Regions from separate parts of the Cutibacterium equinum genome, predicted to be linked through region 4. Evidence: riboswitches for the same ligand, from Rfam matches in the RefSeq annotation. Region 4 holds a riboswitch; each other region holds the start of a gene.
The links. Region 4 has a riboswitch for cobalamin ahead of O6R08_RS08370 (hypothetical protein). Riboswitches for the same ligand answer to the same signal wherever they lie in the genome.
Positions count from the first base shown of each region.

Region 1 (3,633 bases), 1.1 Mb from region 4:
ATCCTCCCGGGCGCGCGCAGGGCACCCCGGCCATCGTCGCGAAAAGAATGGCGGCTCGTCCCATGGCCGGGCCTAGAGCAACCAGCACCGCCACGCGCCACCATGCTCCCGAACCGGTCGTCCCGGCCAGGCTCACCACAGCGGCAGCATCAACGAGCAGCACCAGAAGGATGCTGATAACGCCCATCGGTCCGATATCAGACCTCTTCATGATCTCAAGGGCCTTGTCCGGCGCTGCACGCGACCCCAGACCGTCGGCAGTATCGGCAACCCCGTCGAGATGGAACCCTCCGGTCGCTCCTGCCAGCCAGCACAGCGCAAGCACCCCAGCCAGCCACGACCCGGCACCCAGCCCGAGCACGAGAGCCACGATCCCGCCGGCCACCACTCCCAGGCACAGACCCAACCACGGGAAAGCCGTGATGGCTCGACGAGCCAGCCGACGGTCGATGTCGGTCAGGTACGGCCCCGGCAAGATCGTGAAGAGGGACAGGGCCTCGACTATCCCGCGCAGCGGACCCAGTTTGCTCAGGTCAGGATGTGGCTGTTCGCTCATGCCCACCTCTTCGGGATGCCGGCCACGCACATCCACACCTCGTCACAGGCATCCGCGACAGCGGCATTGAGTCGCCCCAACTCGTCTCGGAAGAGCCGTCCGGCCGCGGTGTCGGGCACGACCCCCATCCCTACCTCATTCGAGACGAAGGTGACGTCGCGACGAGTCCGGCGGATGGCGTCGGTCAGGTCGTCGACGCGGTTTCTCACGGACGTCTGCCAGGTCTGGTCGCCAGGATCGGCACTCCAGGCCCCCACCTCGTCGAGAATCCGGGTGATCCACACCCCGAGGCAGTCCACCAGCACCGGGGAGTCGTCGTCGGCCAGCAACACTGCAGCGATATCTGTGGTTTCGACGGTCTGCCAGGTCGCCGGTCGCCGGGATTGGTGCAGGCGAATCCGCTCCTCCCACTCGGCGTCGTCGGGGTTGCGCTGGGAGGTCGCGACATAGGTGGCACGGGAGTCGCGAGGCAGTCTCGACTCAGCGAAGGTCGACTTCCCCGACCTCGCACCCCCCAGAACGAGCGCCCGGCAAGGAACCTTTCCTTCGCTGGCGTCTTCTTCGGTGGCATCTACGTCGATGGCGTCGGGAATGTCCGTCTCCCCGGTCACCTTGATGTCGGTGACGTCAGCGTCCTCGAAAGTGGCCATCTCATTGAGGATGTGGGCGCTGGCCTGCACGATCGGCAGAGCCAGGATGGCTCCCGACCCCTCCCCCAACCTCATACCGAGGTCCAACAAGGCGGGCAGGTCCAAAGCGGAGGTCGACGCCGCGATTCCCGGCTCGGCACCGGCGTGACTCATGATGATGAAGTCGCGGGTTTGCGGGCAGATTGCGGTGGCCGTCAGAGCGGCAGAACAAGCGATCACGCCGTCAATGAGCACGGGGATGCGTGAGGAGGCCGCGGCAAGGATGAAACCAGCCATGGCCGCATGCTCGAAACCTCCCACCTTCGCCAACGCCTCGACCGGGCGGTCAGCCTCCGGGCGGTTGACCTGGATGGCACGGGAGACCACACCGATCTTGTGCTGATGCCGACGATCGTCCGACCCAGCACCCCTTCCCGTCACCTCAGCAGGAGGACGCCGCGTGAAGACGCTGATGAGGGCCGCCGCCGGCGTCGTATTGGCAATCCCCATCTCGCCAGTGACGAGGATGTCTGCTCCCTGCTCGACAGCTTCCAAACCGGTCTCGATACCAACTTCGAGGGCCCGGAGGGCCTCGTCAAGACTCATCGCCGGGCCTTGGGAGATGTCGTCCGTGCCTCGGCGCACACACCGCTGACGAATGGGCGCGTCAACCTCATGGCGGGCACCGACGTCAGTAATCCACAGCTGGGCACCCAGGTTCCTCGACATCACGCTGATCGCCGCCCCGCCAGCCGCCATGTTGACCATCTGCTGGGTGGTGATCTCCTGGGGATCAGGGGAGACCCCCTGAGCCCACACCCCGTGGTCACCAGCGAACAGCCCGACAACCGGGTGGCTCGGAACCGGGACCGGAACCTGTCCATACATCCCCGCCAGACGGATGGACAGATCCTCCAACAACCCCAGCGAACCCTCCGGCTTGGTGAGCACCTGCTGACGAGCCCGAGCAGATTCACGTGCTGTGGCGTCAGCTCCTCGAATGCCGCGTACCGTGCGGGAGAGCAGACTCTCAGCGGACAGGGATTCAGGCAGGCAGACCATCATGCTCCATCGTCGGGGACGCCGCCGCGTCCCTCCAGGTCTGTGTCCTCGCAGCCTGGACGCCACGCACGCGCGTCACAGTCGTCCTACCCCGGTCGAGGCAGGTGTACGCGGTTCTGGTCTGACTTCGCCTCGACGGCGTCACAGTGGCGGGACCGTCCCGGATTCTCACCGGTGTTCCACCGCGATCACTGATCATTGTCCCACAGGCTGGTTTGATGGAGTCATGGACGTCCTCATTCTTGGCGGCACGACGAAGGCCCGGCAGCTGGCCACTCGACTGGTCGACGACGGGGTTGACCTGTGCACCTCCCTGGCGGGACGCACCAAATCCCCACGGCCGGTTCCCGGTCCGACGAGACTGGGCGGGTTCGGGGGGATCGAGGGACTCAAGGACTTCCTCACGGCCCACGAGGTCAAGGTCATGGTGGACGCCTCCCATCCCTTCGCCGCGACCATGCACGGCCACGCCGCCCAAGCCTGCCGCGATCTCAATGTGCCGCTGGCCCGGTTGGCCCCGCCCAGCTGGCGCACCCAGCCCGAGGCAGCGACCTGGACCTGGGTGGACGACCACGACGACGCCGCACGGGCCCTGGCGGACCTGCCTGACGTCGTCCTGCTGACGGTGGGACGCCAACCCGTCAGCCACTACCTGCGACTCGGCCCGCGCCGGGTCATCGTGCGCTGCGTGGACGCCCCCGACGAGGAACTTCCCGAAGGCTGGACGGTGCTGCAGGAGCGCGGCCCCTTCACCATGGACCGGGAGCGCGAGATCTTCTCCGGCGGGGCGGCGACCCTCGTCTCGAAGGACTCCGGGGGCACTGACCTGGACCCGAAGCTTCGCCTGGCAGCCGAAACCGGCATCCACGTCGTCATGGTGTCACGCGGCCCGGCCCCCGGCTGGGGAGACGAGCTGGGCGAGGTCGACGAGGCGGTGCAGTGGATTGACGACCACCTCGCGACCGTCAAAAAACCTCAGTGATCTGACGGTTCGTGGACTCGGGTCTGGTCAAGGTCGAGTCCAGCGACGTCACCGACCACGGTGATGGCCGGCGGCTTGATCCCCGCCTCGGCCATGTCCTCGGCAGCCTTCTCCAAGGTCGTCGTCAAGGATCGCTGGGTGAACAGGGATGCGTCCGCGACGACGGCGACCGGGGTGTCACCGGACAATCCGCCATCCATGAGGCGCGCGGCGATGTCACCGATGTGAGCCACGCCCATGAGGATGACCAGAGTGGTGCCGGTCTTGGCGATCTGGGCCCAGTCGAGCTCGGAACGGGTGTCACCGGGGGCGACGTGCCCCGACACGACGGTGAACCCCTGAACCATGTGACGGTGGGTCAGTGGGACTCCCATGAGTTCGGGACCGGCCACGCAGGAGGTGAC
Region 1 is NZ_CP115668.1:430,657-434,289, reverse strand. It holds gene O6R08_RS01945 (adenosylcobinamide-GDP ribazoletransferase) at 1-556, opposite strand, end outside; gene cobT (nicotinate-nucleotide--dimethylbenzimidazole phosphoribosyltransferase) at 553-2,250, opposite strand; adenosylcobalamin (AdoCbl) riboswitch at 2,330-2,447, opposite strand; gene O6R08_RS01935 (cobalt-precorrin-6A reductase) at 2,474-3,229, shown strand; gene cobA (uroporphyrinogen-III C-methyltransferase) at 3,223-3,633, opposite strand, start outside.
Region 1: linked by a shared signal. The riboswitch ahead of cobT (nicotinate-nucleotide--dimethylbenzimidazole phosphoribosyltransferase) and the one ahead of O6R08_RS08370 (hypothetical protein) in region 4 are both predicted to bind cobalamin.

Region 2 (3,633 bases), 370 kb from region 4:
CAGCCATGTACCGCACGATCGCCTCGAAGGCGTCGACGTTGCGTGCTGGATCGCCTGCCAGTTCGACGTAGGAGATGTGGCCTCCGTTGGTGAAGGCGTGGTAGGGCGCCTCGATGCGAATCTTGTCCGCAGCGCCGATGCGGTACCAGACCGGCACGTGGAAACTGTTGGTGTAGTACTCCCGGTCAGTGACCCCCGGAATCTCCCCATAGCGCTGCCGGTCCATGCGCACGAACCGTCCCGACAGGCCCTCGGCGGGAGTGGCCAGGGCCGAGAAGTTCAATCCGGTGCGCTCAGCAGCCTCGTCCATCCGCTCACGCAGATGAGAGACGATCCGCAGGCCAAGCTGCTGGGCTTCCTCGGACTCGCCGTGATGAGAACCGATGAGGGCCGTCAGGGTCTCGGCCAGCCCGATGAACCCCACCGACAGGGTTCCGTGCTTGAGCACCTCGGCGACAGCGTCGTCAGCTCCCAGCCCCTCCGAGTCGATCCAGACCCCCTGCCCCATGAGGAAGGGGAAATTGCGCACCAGCTTGTGGGACTGGATCTTGAGCCGGTCAAGAAGCTGGTCAATGACGAGGTCGATCATCTGGTCAAATGAGGTGAAGAAGGCATCGACGTCGTGGTCGGCCTCGATGGCCAGCCTCGGCAGGTTGATCGAGGTGAAGGACAGATTTCCGCGTCCCCAGGTCTGTGCCCGCGAGGGGTCGTGGACGTTCGACATGACCCGGGTGCGGCAGCCCATGTAGGCGATCTCGGTCTCGGGGTGACCGGGCCGGTAGTACTCGGCGTTGAACGGGGCGTCCTGGAAGGAGAAGTTCGGGAACAGACGTTTGGCGCTCACCCGGCAGGCCAACCGGAACAGGTCGTGGTTGGGGTCACCGTCGTCGAGGTTGACCCCCTTGCACACCCGGAAGATCTGGATCGGGAAGATCGCGGTCTCCCCGCCACCCAGTCCAGCCTCGGTGGCCTCCAGCAGGCAGCGCATCACCATCCGCGCCTCCGGGCTGGTGTCGGTGCCGTAATTGATCGACGAGAACGGGGTCTGGGCTCCGGCCCGCGAGTTCATGGTGTTGAGGTTGGCGATGAGGGCTTCCATCGCCTGAGAGGTCTGACGACGAGTTTCCTCGACGGCCTGACGACGGATCCTCTCGGCAACACGGTCGGTGTCGTCAACGAGCCCGGCGAACAGGTGCGCCACCTGCTCCCTCTCCTGGGCCAGCGCGGCAGCATCTGGTTCCAGCACCCACCCAGACGCCGCCGAACGCACCTCGTCGAGACGGTCCGCGTCACCTCCAAGCACCTCAAATGTCCTTGTCAGCCCGGTTTGGGCAGCCTTGACGAAGGTCTTGGCAACACCTGGAGCCATGTCCCGGTCAAAGTTGGGCACTGCCTGGCCACCGTGCTGGTCATTCTGGTTGGACTGGATGGCGATGCAGGCCAGGGCGGCATAGGAGCCGATGGATTGCGGGGTTCGCAGCACACCGTGGCCGGTGGAGAAACCGTGCTCGAACAGATCGGTGAGGTTGATCTGGCAGCAGGTGGTCGTCAGGGTGAGGAAGTCGAGGTCGTGGATGTGAATGTCCCCGTCGCGATGGGCGGCAGCGTGGGCCGGGTCGAGTACCTCCAGCAGGTTGAACTGTTTGGCCGACTCGGTTCCGTAACGCAGCATCGACCCCATCGCGGAGTTGCCGTCGACGTTGGCGTTCTCCCGCTTGGCGTCAGCCTCCTCGGCCGATGCGAACGTGATCTCGCGCAGGGTGCGCATGAGGGCCGACTGCTGGTCACGAGCGACGGTGCGACGCTGACGGTAGAGGATGTAGGCCTTGGCGACGTCGTCATGCCCCTGGTTCATGAGGGCCTTTTCGACGAGGTCTTGGATGTCCTCGACGTCAGGGGTGTTCTCACCCCTCTCACTCAGTCGGGACAGCACCTCGAGGGCGACCTCGGAGGCCAATAGTTCGGGACCCTCAACCCCGCAGGCGACGAAGGCCTTACGGACGGCCTCGACGATCTTCGTCGAGTCGAATCCAATGACTCGCCCGTCCCTCTTGCGGATCGACGTTGGCACTGCTCGCTGCTGGCTGGTGGACGTGGGGTGGAAGGACGCGGAATGAAGGGTCGTCGACATGCTCTCTCCTCGAAGCAGCGCACGAGTGGAGCAGGTTCACCCCAAGACGTCCCGCGCGCCTGTTGTCGTACCGGGTCGCTGACCCGGGTCCTGGCAGGTCTTCGGACTTCAGGGCTCTCCGTCGTCAGACGGGTTCCTACCAAGCGATGCTTCCCAGCCGGATGGCCAGTGCGTGTGTCGCCGTCGTTCCCTGTCACCGCTGCGGGGCAGTTCCGGTTTCCCACCGGATTCCCTCTTTCCTCCCATCACCGCCGGATGCCGGGAAACCCCTACATCTGGTGTCTGGCGATGGGAACCAGCACAAGATGAAGGGTATACGCAGTTCGGGTCATGGGCACACTCGCCCCCCGCAATTCATCGTCGTCGCCCCTGGCCCGCCATGATGGCCCTTCATATCCCACAGCCGGCTGGCATCCTGGACACAAGGAAAGGACACACCTCATGGAGATCACCAGCACGTCCATCACCGAAGGCCAGCCGATCGACCTGGCCTACGCCCACGCCGATGCGGGCGGCAAGAACGTCAGCCCCCAGCTGAGCTGGACCCCCGGCCCAGATGGCACCAAGTCCTACGCGATCACCATTTACGACCCTGATGCCCCGACCGGATCCGGTTTCTGGCATTGGATCCTCGCCGACATCCCGGCCGACGTCACCTCCCTCGACGAGGGCGGCCCACTTCCCGCTGGGGTGCGCGAGTGGAGCAATGATTACCAGGAGGACGGGTACTCCGGCGCCTGTCCGCCTCCCGGACCGGCCCACCGCTACATCCACACCGTTCATGCCATGCCCAGCGAACATCTCGACATTCCTGACGATGCCGCCAATGTCCAGGTGCGCTTTGCCATCCACACCACGCAGTTGGATTCCGCGTCGATCACCGGAACCTTCCAGCAGTCCTGACGATCACTGGGGCGCCTGACCGGCCTCCCGCCAACGGGAACGGAACAGGTGCCGTCGACGACGTGTCGGCGGCACCTGCTTGACTGGCGTCGTGAAGCTTCGGCAGACCTTGCTCACCCTCCTCGTCACCCTCGGCCTGATGACGATGCCGCTTGCTGCCCGGGCGGAGCCATCAATCCCCACCCCGACGACCACGAGCACCAGCTACGCCAGCGAATCCGCCGAGTCGCCCACACCTGTGGCCCCCATCACTCCTGGAGCAGGGATGGGCTGGGACTCAGACCCGGTGTCGTCACAACAGGCATCCCAGATGGAGTGCGCCTCCGTGATGTTCGTCGGCGTCCGCGGCTCGGGAGAAACCCCTCCCTACGGCACCACCATCACGTCGATCCGCGACGCTCTGGCCCAGAAGTGGAAGAACAAGGGAACCGTCCGTCAGGTCTACCTGGACTATCCGGCGGCCGACCCTCACACCTTGCAAGACGCATCCTTGAGCGGTCTGCTCTTCGACGCCACCATGCCGTCGACCGAATACTTCGACTCGGCGGCTCTGGGAGCCACGAAACTCACCGCCCTCCTCAACGCCGAGAAGAAACAGT
Region 2 is NZ_CP115668.1:2,201,264-2,204,896, forward strand. It holds gene O6R08_RS09990 (anaerobic ribonucleoside triphosphate reductase) at 1-2,131, opposite strand, end outside; cobalamin riboswitch at 2,207-2,409, opposite strand; gene O6R08_RS09995 (YbhB/YbcL family Raf kinase inhibitor-like protein) at 2,573-3,034, shown strand; gene O6R08_RS10000 (cutinase family protein) at 3,300-3,633, shown strand, end outside.
Region 2: linked by a shared signal. The riboswitch ahead of O6R08_RS09990 (anaerobic ribonucleoside triphosphate reductase) and the one ahead of O6R08_RS08370 (hypothetical protein) in region 4 are both predicted to bind cobalamin.

Region 3 (3,633 bases), 1.2 Mb from region 4:
TCCGGTTGACGCCATCGCCTCCTCAACGACTCCTTCGTCACGGCTTCGTCGGCGACCCAGATTGCCGACCCCCCATCCTCCCAGGTGAGGAATGCGCCCGAGCTGGACGACGTCACGCACCGTCAATTCGACATGGGCAGAAGGGGTTTGCTCCAGCAGAGCCATGATCCGGGAGCGCTCCTTGGGGCCGGTCTCAACCAGGTCCTGCTCCCCCAACAACACCCGGCCCGTGCTTGGCTTGCGCAGACCCGCAAGTAGGTGAAGGAGAGTTGTCTTGCCCGACCCGTTGAGACCGATGACCATCGTCATGGCTTGGGGGCGAATTGCCACGCTGACCCCGGACAGGATCGTCGTCTCATCGACCCTCCAGCCAAGATTTTCAGCCCGCAACGCTGCTGTTGTCTCCGCTGTCATGATCGCGAAGCCTGTCGCCGCAGCAGAACGACCAGTACCGGAGCTCCGACAGCCGCCGTAATAACCCCGACAGGAATCTCGGTGTCTGGACGCAAACACCTCGCCGCAGTGTCGGACCACACCATGAGCAAGGCTCCGGCAAGGGCTGATGCCGGTAACAGCTGGGCATGACGCGGCCCAGTCCAAAACCTCACGATGTGGGGAACCGTCAGCCCGACGAAGCCGATGGGACCGACAAAGGCCACACTCAACGCAGTCAGCAGGGCTGTGACGACCATGATCGCCCACCGCACGGTATTGACCGGAACTCCCAAGGACATCGCGCTGACATCGCCGAAAGCGAAGGCATCGAGGATGTGGCACAAGGCCATCCCCGCCATCAGGGCAGGCAGGGTTGCAACTGCCAGCGCGATCGTCGATCCCCACCGCAGACCCGTGAAGGAGCCGAGAGTCCACGACAACGCCGACCTGGCAGCGTTCGACTCACCGAAAACCATAATCATCATGGACACGGCCGCTGCGCACAGCTGACCGACGGCCACACCGGCAAGAATCGTGCGGCTGGGCGGCAACTCCCCGGAACGACCGGTAGCCATCCCCAAGACCATGACCAGGGCACCGACAGCCCCTCCGAAGGAAGCCAAGGTCATGAGGACCGATTGGCCCAGGGTGCTGGAAATCCCGACGACGAGAACAAAGACGGCACCTACCGAGGCCCCGCTGGAAATACCGAGCAGGTAGGGGTCGGCCAGGTCATTGCCGGTCAAGGTCTGCAGTACCGCACCACACATTGCCAGCAACGCGCCGACGACCATCGACCCGATGACTCGGGGAGCCCGCAGCTGCCAGACAATCTGATCGTTGAGGACGGTAACATCGGCCCCGGCAATGAGGCGGAATCGTCGGGCCACCACCCTGGCAACATCCCGGACAGGGACATGTACCGCCCCGATCCCCAGCACCACGAGGACAGTGCCGACCAGGGCAGCGACGAGAACACCGGCGATCAGCCAGCTACGCCAGCGACTCACTTGCCGTTGATCTTCGCAAGACCATCATTGAGGGTCTTGGCCCCGTCAACAAGCTCAGCACCCGGGGTGCTCTGGGCGAAGGGCACCGTGACGAATTTGTTCTCCTTGACCGCCTTCATCTGGCTGAGGACAGGATCCTTCTTGAGGTAATCGATCTTCGATTTTGCCGTGGACCAGCTTGCATCGGCGACAACGATGACGTCCGGATTGGAGGCAACGATCTTCTCCCACGAGCCGTCTGCCCACCCGCCATCGAGATTGGCGAAGAGATTCTTGGCTCCAACAGCGTCCATGAGAAGTTGAGGCCCACCGTGGCCTGCGCCAATGAACGGGGTCTTGTCTCCCGAGTCAAACCAGACGATCGACGTCTCGGTGCCGTGCTTGTTCCCGGTGACCTCTTTGAGGGCATCACGCTGCTCGGCAATGGCCTTGTCAGCGGCATCCTTGGCGCCGATGAGGGTTCCTACTTCGGTCATTTCCTTCCAGACGTTCTCCCAGGTGGCATCGGCCACGGGAGTGCCCTCCGGGCAACCAAAGGGGCTGATGTAGGTCGCAATCCCCTGCTTCCGCAGCTCTTCCCGTGTGCCAACAGCCTTGTCAGTGAAAGCGCTGGAGTAGGAAGACACAGCCAGATCAGGTGTGGCGGCCAGGAAGGTTTCCTTGGAGGGGTACTGCTTGGCGAGCACCTTGACCGAGTCGTAGGCCTTCTTCCACTTCGCCGGAATCTCACTGTCGAGGTAGGCGGTGCCGACGAGTGTGGATTCACCGCCGATGGCCAGGACGTCCTCGGTGGCTCCCTGATTGAGGGTCACAGCCCTTGTCGCGGGCTTGTCGAGGGTGATTTTTTGTCCGCAATTGGTGATGGTGATCGGGCCTTGTGCCGATGCTGATGCTGATCCCGATGCCGAGGAATCCTTGGGAGCGCCGGCGCATCCGGCGAGCATGACAGCGGGAATGACCGACGCTACGAGAGCGCAACGAAAGGGGACGAGGTGCATGGAGAAGCCAGCTTTCTGTGTTCGGCGTGCGCGGCCGGGTACCAACAGGACGATGTCAGGTGGTCTTCGGGCTCAACCTCGTCTCCAGCCCCGACTCCTTCCCAGTGCTCATGGCACCAGTGGCGTTCGCCGTGGCGGATCAGTCATACCGCTGCGCGTCAGCTCCGGCCTCTCACCGGATTCCAGCGCTCGTGATGTCACGAGCAACCTGACGCGAGGATGTTAGCACCCCCTGTGTATGCCCCCTTGACGGGGTCTCACCTCACTTGAACAGGTCAGTGAACCGAATCGTCGTCTTCCGATAGATCTCGTTGTAGGCGGCTCGGCGCTGATCTCGTAGCCATCCCATCCCCTTGCGGCCATACCAGGCATGAGGGTGCGCGTGGCGGCCCTCGTGGCTCTTCCACGTGTCCTGCCCGAGATGGACGTGGACAGGCTGGGGGTGCGGGTTCCGGACTTCATGGCCCCGATGACAGGAAGGGACGAGCCATCCTGTAAGCCGGGTTCTGTGGCCCATCAGGGCCGGTGATCATCCATCTGTGAACACCATTACTGGCATCCTCCAGCCTTTCGGCTGCGCAGCCTACCCGGACGCTCGGGCGAGCAGCCCTCGAACACGTCCGCGACCTCACGGTCTTCTTGGCCTTGCTCCAAGTGGGGTTTGCCGTGCCGTCATCGTCACCGATGACGCGGTGGGCTCTTACCCCGCCGTTTCACCCTCACCGGCCCGAAAGCCGGCAGTTTGTTTTCTGTGGCACTTTCCCGCGGGTCACCCCGGGTGGGCGTTACCCACCACCCTGCTCTGTGGAGCCCGGACTTTCCTCGACAACTCAGGGATTGCCGCGATCACCCGGATGACTCGTCCAAACGACAATTCTACGGTCAATACGGCATCGTCGCCACACTGGCACGGCGTACCTGGTCAGAGGGACTCCCCGGTGCGCACCAGAATGCGCTCGCACTCCTCGCAACGCACGACATCGTCCTCGGCGGCTGCGGCATAGGTGCGCAGATCGGCCGCATTTGCGGCAATGCCACACCCCTCGCACACGCCGTGGACGAGCTTGGCACATCCCATGCCGGTGCGCTCGCGCAGCAGATCATAAAGCTTGAGGAGATCGGCCGGAATACCGCCGGCCTGGGTCTGGCGCGCACGCTGCAACTCGGCCAGTTCGTCGTCAATACCTTTG
Region 3 is NZ_CP115668.1:659,081-662,713, reverse strand. It holds gene O6R08_RS03010 (ABC transporter ATP-binding protein) at 1-414, opposite strand, end outside; gene O6R08_RS03005 (FecCD family ABC transporter permease) at 411-1,445, opposite strand; gene O6R08_RS03000 (ABC transporter substrate-binding protein) at 1,442-2,443, opposite strand; cobalamin riboswitch at 2,485-2,670, opposite strand; RNA gene rnpB (RNase P RNA component class A) at 2,923-3,305, opposite strand; gene O6R08_RS02990 (zinc ribbon domain-containing protein) at 3,366-3,633, opposite strand, start outside.
Region 3: linked by a shared signal. The riboswitch ahead of O6R08_RS03000 (ABC transporter substrate-binding protein) and the one ahead of O6R08_RS08370 (hypothetical protein) in region 4 are both predicted to bind cobalamin.

Region 4 (3,633 bases):
GGCATGCCAGTAGGACCAGTACGCCTCGTTGATGTTAGACACCTTCGGGTAACCGTCGATCTTGTGGAGGAACCCACCGCTGGACTCGATGGCGAACCCTGCCGACTCAAGAGCCTCGAAACCATCGTTGAACTTCGATGCGCATCCGCCTTTAGAGGTGCCGTTGTCCTGCTCGACGTACACCCAGACGTGGCCCACGGCGATGCACTGCTGGGCGCCGCTCATGTCACCGGGCTTGCCGGTCGGGGTGGCGGTGGGAGTGTCTGTCGGGGTAGGGGTGGGAGTGTCTGTCGGGGTAGCGGTGGGAGTCGCGGACGGGGTGGTCTTGCAGGACGGAACACCCTCCGGGGCCTTGCCGGACCATGCCGAGGCGTAACCGTGGCCCGAAACAGCCATGACCGCCTGATCGGTGGCCATGAGGTTGGGTTCACTCGAGTTGCGCTTGGCCTGCCACGCACCGACGTTGGTGAGGAGCTGCTGGCGAATCATCCACTGCTTGACGGACTTCATGTCCTCGCCACGCTCGGCCAGAGCACTGGCGAGCATGCCGGTCGAGTTGGCGGCGGAGTAGGTCTCCCAGTAGTCGCCGTCGTCGTGCTCCTTGGTGTTCATGGCCCACGTGGTGGCGTTGGCGGCAGCAGCATCGATCTTGGCCTGGTAGCCGTCCGGGATGAGATGAGAGTTGCGCTGCAGCAGAGTCAGGTCAGACAGGGCGATACCGGTGTAGTCGGGGTCGCCGACGAAGACACTGCTGCCGTCCTGGTTCCGCTTGGTGTAACCGAAAGCGCCGGCGTCCGTGCCGTCAGTGCCCTGAGTCGACAGCAACTTGTCGATGATCTTCTGTGGCACCGGGCGGTTGGCGCGGGTCAGCGCAATGGTGATGAGGTGCGGGCCCCAGTACATGTTGACGCGGTTCTGCATACCCGGGGTCTCATCGTTGATATAGCCGGCAAGCTTGACCCAGAGGTTTCCAGTTTCCTTGCCGAGGAAGTAGGTCGGATCCTCGCCGAGGATCTCGGCGGTCATGATGACCTTCGCCAGACCAGCCGGGTTGTTCTCGACGTATTTCGGGCCTGCTTCCTTGAGGGCCGCAGTCATCTCCTTGACGACGTCAGGATGGGCATCGGAGCCGACCAGAGCAATGATGCCGTCGGCGACACCGCCAGCCTGTCCGTAGGTCGTCGGGTCTTCCTGCCACTTTTGGGCGAGCCAGTCGGCGGCCGCGGCGACGTACTTACTGGTGGCAGCGGTGTCGTTGACCGATCCGGCCCACATGGCACCCTTGACCGGGCTGGCCGGCGGATCGAAGCAGTACGGGGCGGAACCGTCATCAATGGTGGCGGTGACAGGTGCGTGTGATGGCGCGGGCTGCGGGTCAGCGAACGCCGGTACCACGAACGGTGATGCGACGAGTGCACCGGCGGCGAGACCGGCGACCCATCGATTGAGCCTGGTCATGTGGCGGGCCTTCTTCCTGAGGATGCGTTGCGCTCAGGACGGGAAAGCCCCCCGAGTTGAACCCACCGCAGTCCTCGACGGTGTGATGTTCCTTGGCGCAACCCAGGTACTCCGACTTGGGGACGAGCCCCTCACGGTTGCGGGTCAGCTCCGGATTCTCACCGGATTCCCCCGTGGTTGCAGTGTCAGTCTAAGCTCGCGCCCATCACATGTCCACATCTAGTTAGGCGCTGCGAACCTGTGTGTTAGGCTTCACATGGTTTCACCGATGGAGAACCTGGTGCGAATCCAGGACTGTCCCGCAACCGTGTAGACCGACAAAAATGTCGGCTAAGTCGGATCGCCATCGTTGAGATGTCCCGTACTTGTTTCCGTCGTGGACAGCGGAAAAGACGATCCTGGCCCAGCGCTGGATGGCCTAGAAGCGTCCACCCAGTGAAAGGCAGGAATAGTGAGACGTCTACGGGGTTTGGCTGGTCTACTCGCAGCAGCAGTGGCACTGCCAATTGCCATCACCCATCTTGGCCCGGCATCTGCGGCACCGCCGTCCTACGACTCTGATGCGCAGAAGTGCATCAACGAGAACCACGTCTTCGTCTATGCCGAGCGCGATGACGGCCATGTCGATACTGGTTGTGCTACCAAGTTCTCCAACGGTGTGGAAGCCTTGACGTCGGCTGGTTTCGACATCGGTAACACCGATTTCGGTGGTGACCTGGGGTTGTTTATCGATTCGATTAACGGCTATCCGGAAAACCCCGACAAATTCTACGCTTACTGGGGCTATTTCCACGGGAAGCCGGCAGGCAAGAACACCGAGACAACGTGGGAGTACTCGCAGCTCGGTGCGAGTAATTACCATCCGGAGCCCGGTTCGATCGAGGCATGGCACTACATGCTCATCGACGGCCCATGGGAGGTCCCTCCGACCTGGAAGCCGAAGGTCGATCCGGCTCCCACCACTCCGGCGGCCTCCTTCGAGATTCCTGACAAGGCCCTGCAAAAATGCATCACCGACAAGGTGGGTACCACCACTCCCACCAAGGAACAACTCGACGGTGTCACGAGCCTGAGCTGCCGGAACAGGGGAATCAAGGACCTTACCGGTATCGATCAGCTGACCGGATTGGAAAAGGCATTCCTGCCGGAGAACAAGATCAGTGATCTCAAGCCGTTGGCCTCCATGACTGGCATTTTCAGCCTGGATGTCAACAGCATTGGAGTCTCCGATGTCACGCCGCTGAGGTCGTTGACGAAACTGTCGCATCTGGACGTCGGCAAGAACCACATCCGCGATCTGTCCCCACTCAAGGACATCAAGGGGCTGGGAGACACCGACATCGTCTCGAACTACCAGACCGTTGACGGTGGGTCGGCCACTGCCGGGGTCGAGGCCCCCGTCCCGACCGCCGTCGACCATCAAGGCACGACCTTCGTGGCTGATCGTGAGGTTCCTGAAGGCGTCAAGATCAAGGGCAAGAACGTCACGTACCCCTCTGCGGGCGACTACGTGTGGCAGTTCCGCGACGCCTCGATGTACTTCAACGGGTCCATCACGGTCCACGTCGTTGCAGCTCCCGAACCGGCGAAGCTCGTCGAGATCCCTGACCCGAACTTCAAGTCCTGCCTGCAGGACTCCTTGGAGGACGGCGCGCCTCTGACTGCTGAGAATCTTGCTGGGTTGACCGAGGTCACGTGTATCAACAAGGGAATCAAGGACATTACCGGAGCTGAGGCGCTGACGAACGTCAACAGCCTGGTCCTGACGACCAACGAGATTGATAGCGTCGAGCCGCTTGCAGGTCTGACGAAGCTCGAGACCCTGTACCTGCCCAACAACCACGTCACGGATGTGGCGCCGCTTGCGGGTCTGAAGAATATGAAGGCGATGGTCTTGGATCAGAACCCGATCACCACGGTGCAGCCGTTGTCGTCGCTGACCAACTTGACCGATCTGACGATCAACCAGATGAACCGCGGCAAGTACAAGTATCCCGGTGTGACCAGTCTCGACGGGCTGGGCTCGCTGCCTGCACTTGAGCGACTTGTCGCCAACAACAACGTCAACCTGGCTGATCTCTCCGGGATTTCCGGCGCCACCTCGTTGAAGAAGCTGTTTCTCAACGGTGACAAGATCTCCGACCTGACTCCGATCCAGGGGTTGACGAACCTTGT
Region 4 is NZ_CP115668.1:1,834,854-1,838,486, reverse strand. It holds gene O6R08_RS08370 (hypothetical protein) at 1-1,458, opposite strand, end outside; cobalamin riboswitch at 1,543-1,672, opposite strand; gene O6R08_RS08365 (leucine-rich repeat domain-containing protein) at 1,952-3,633, shown strand, end outside.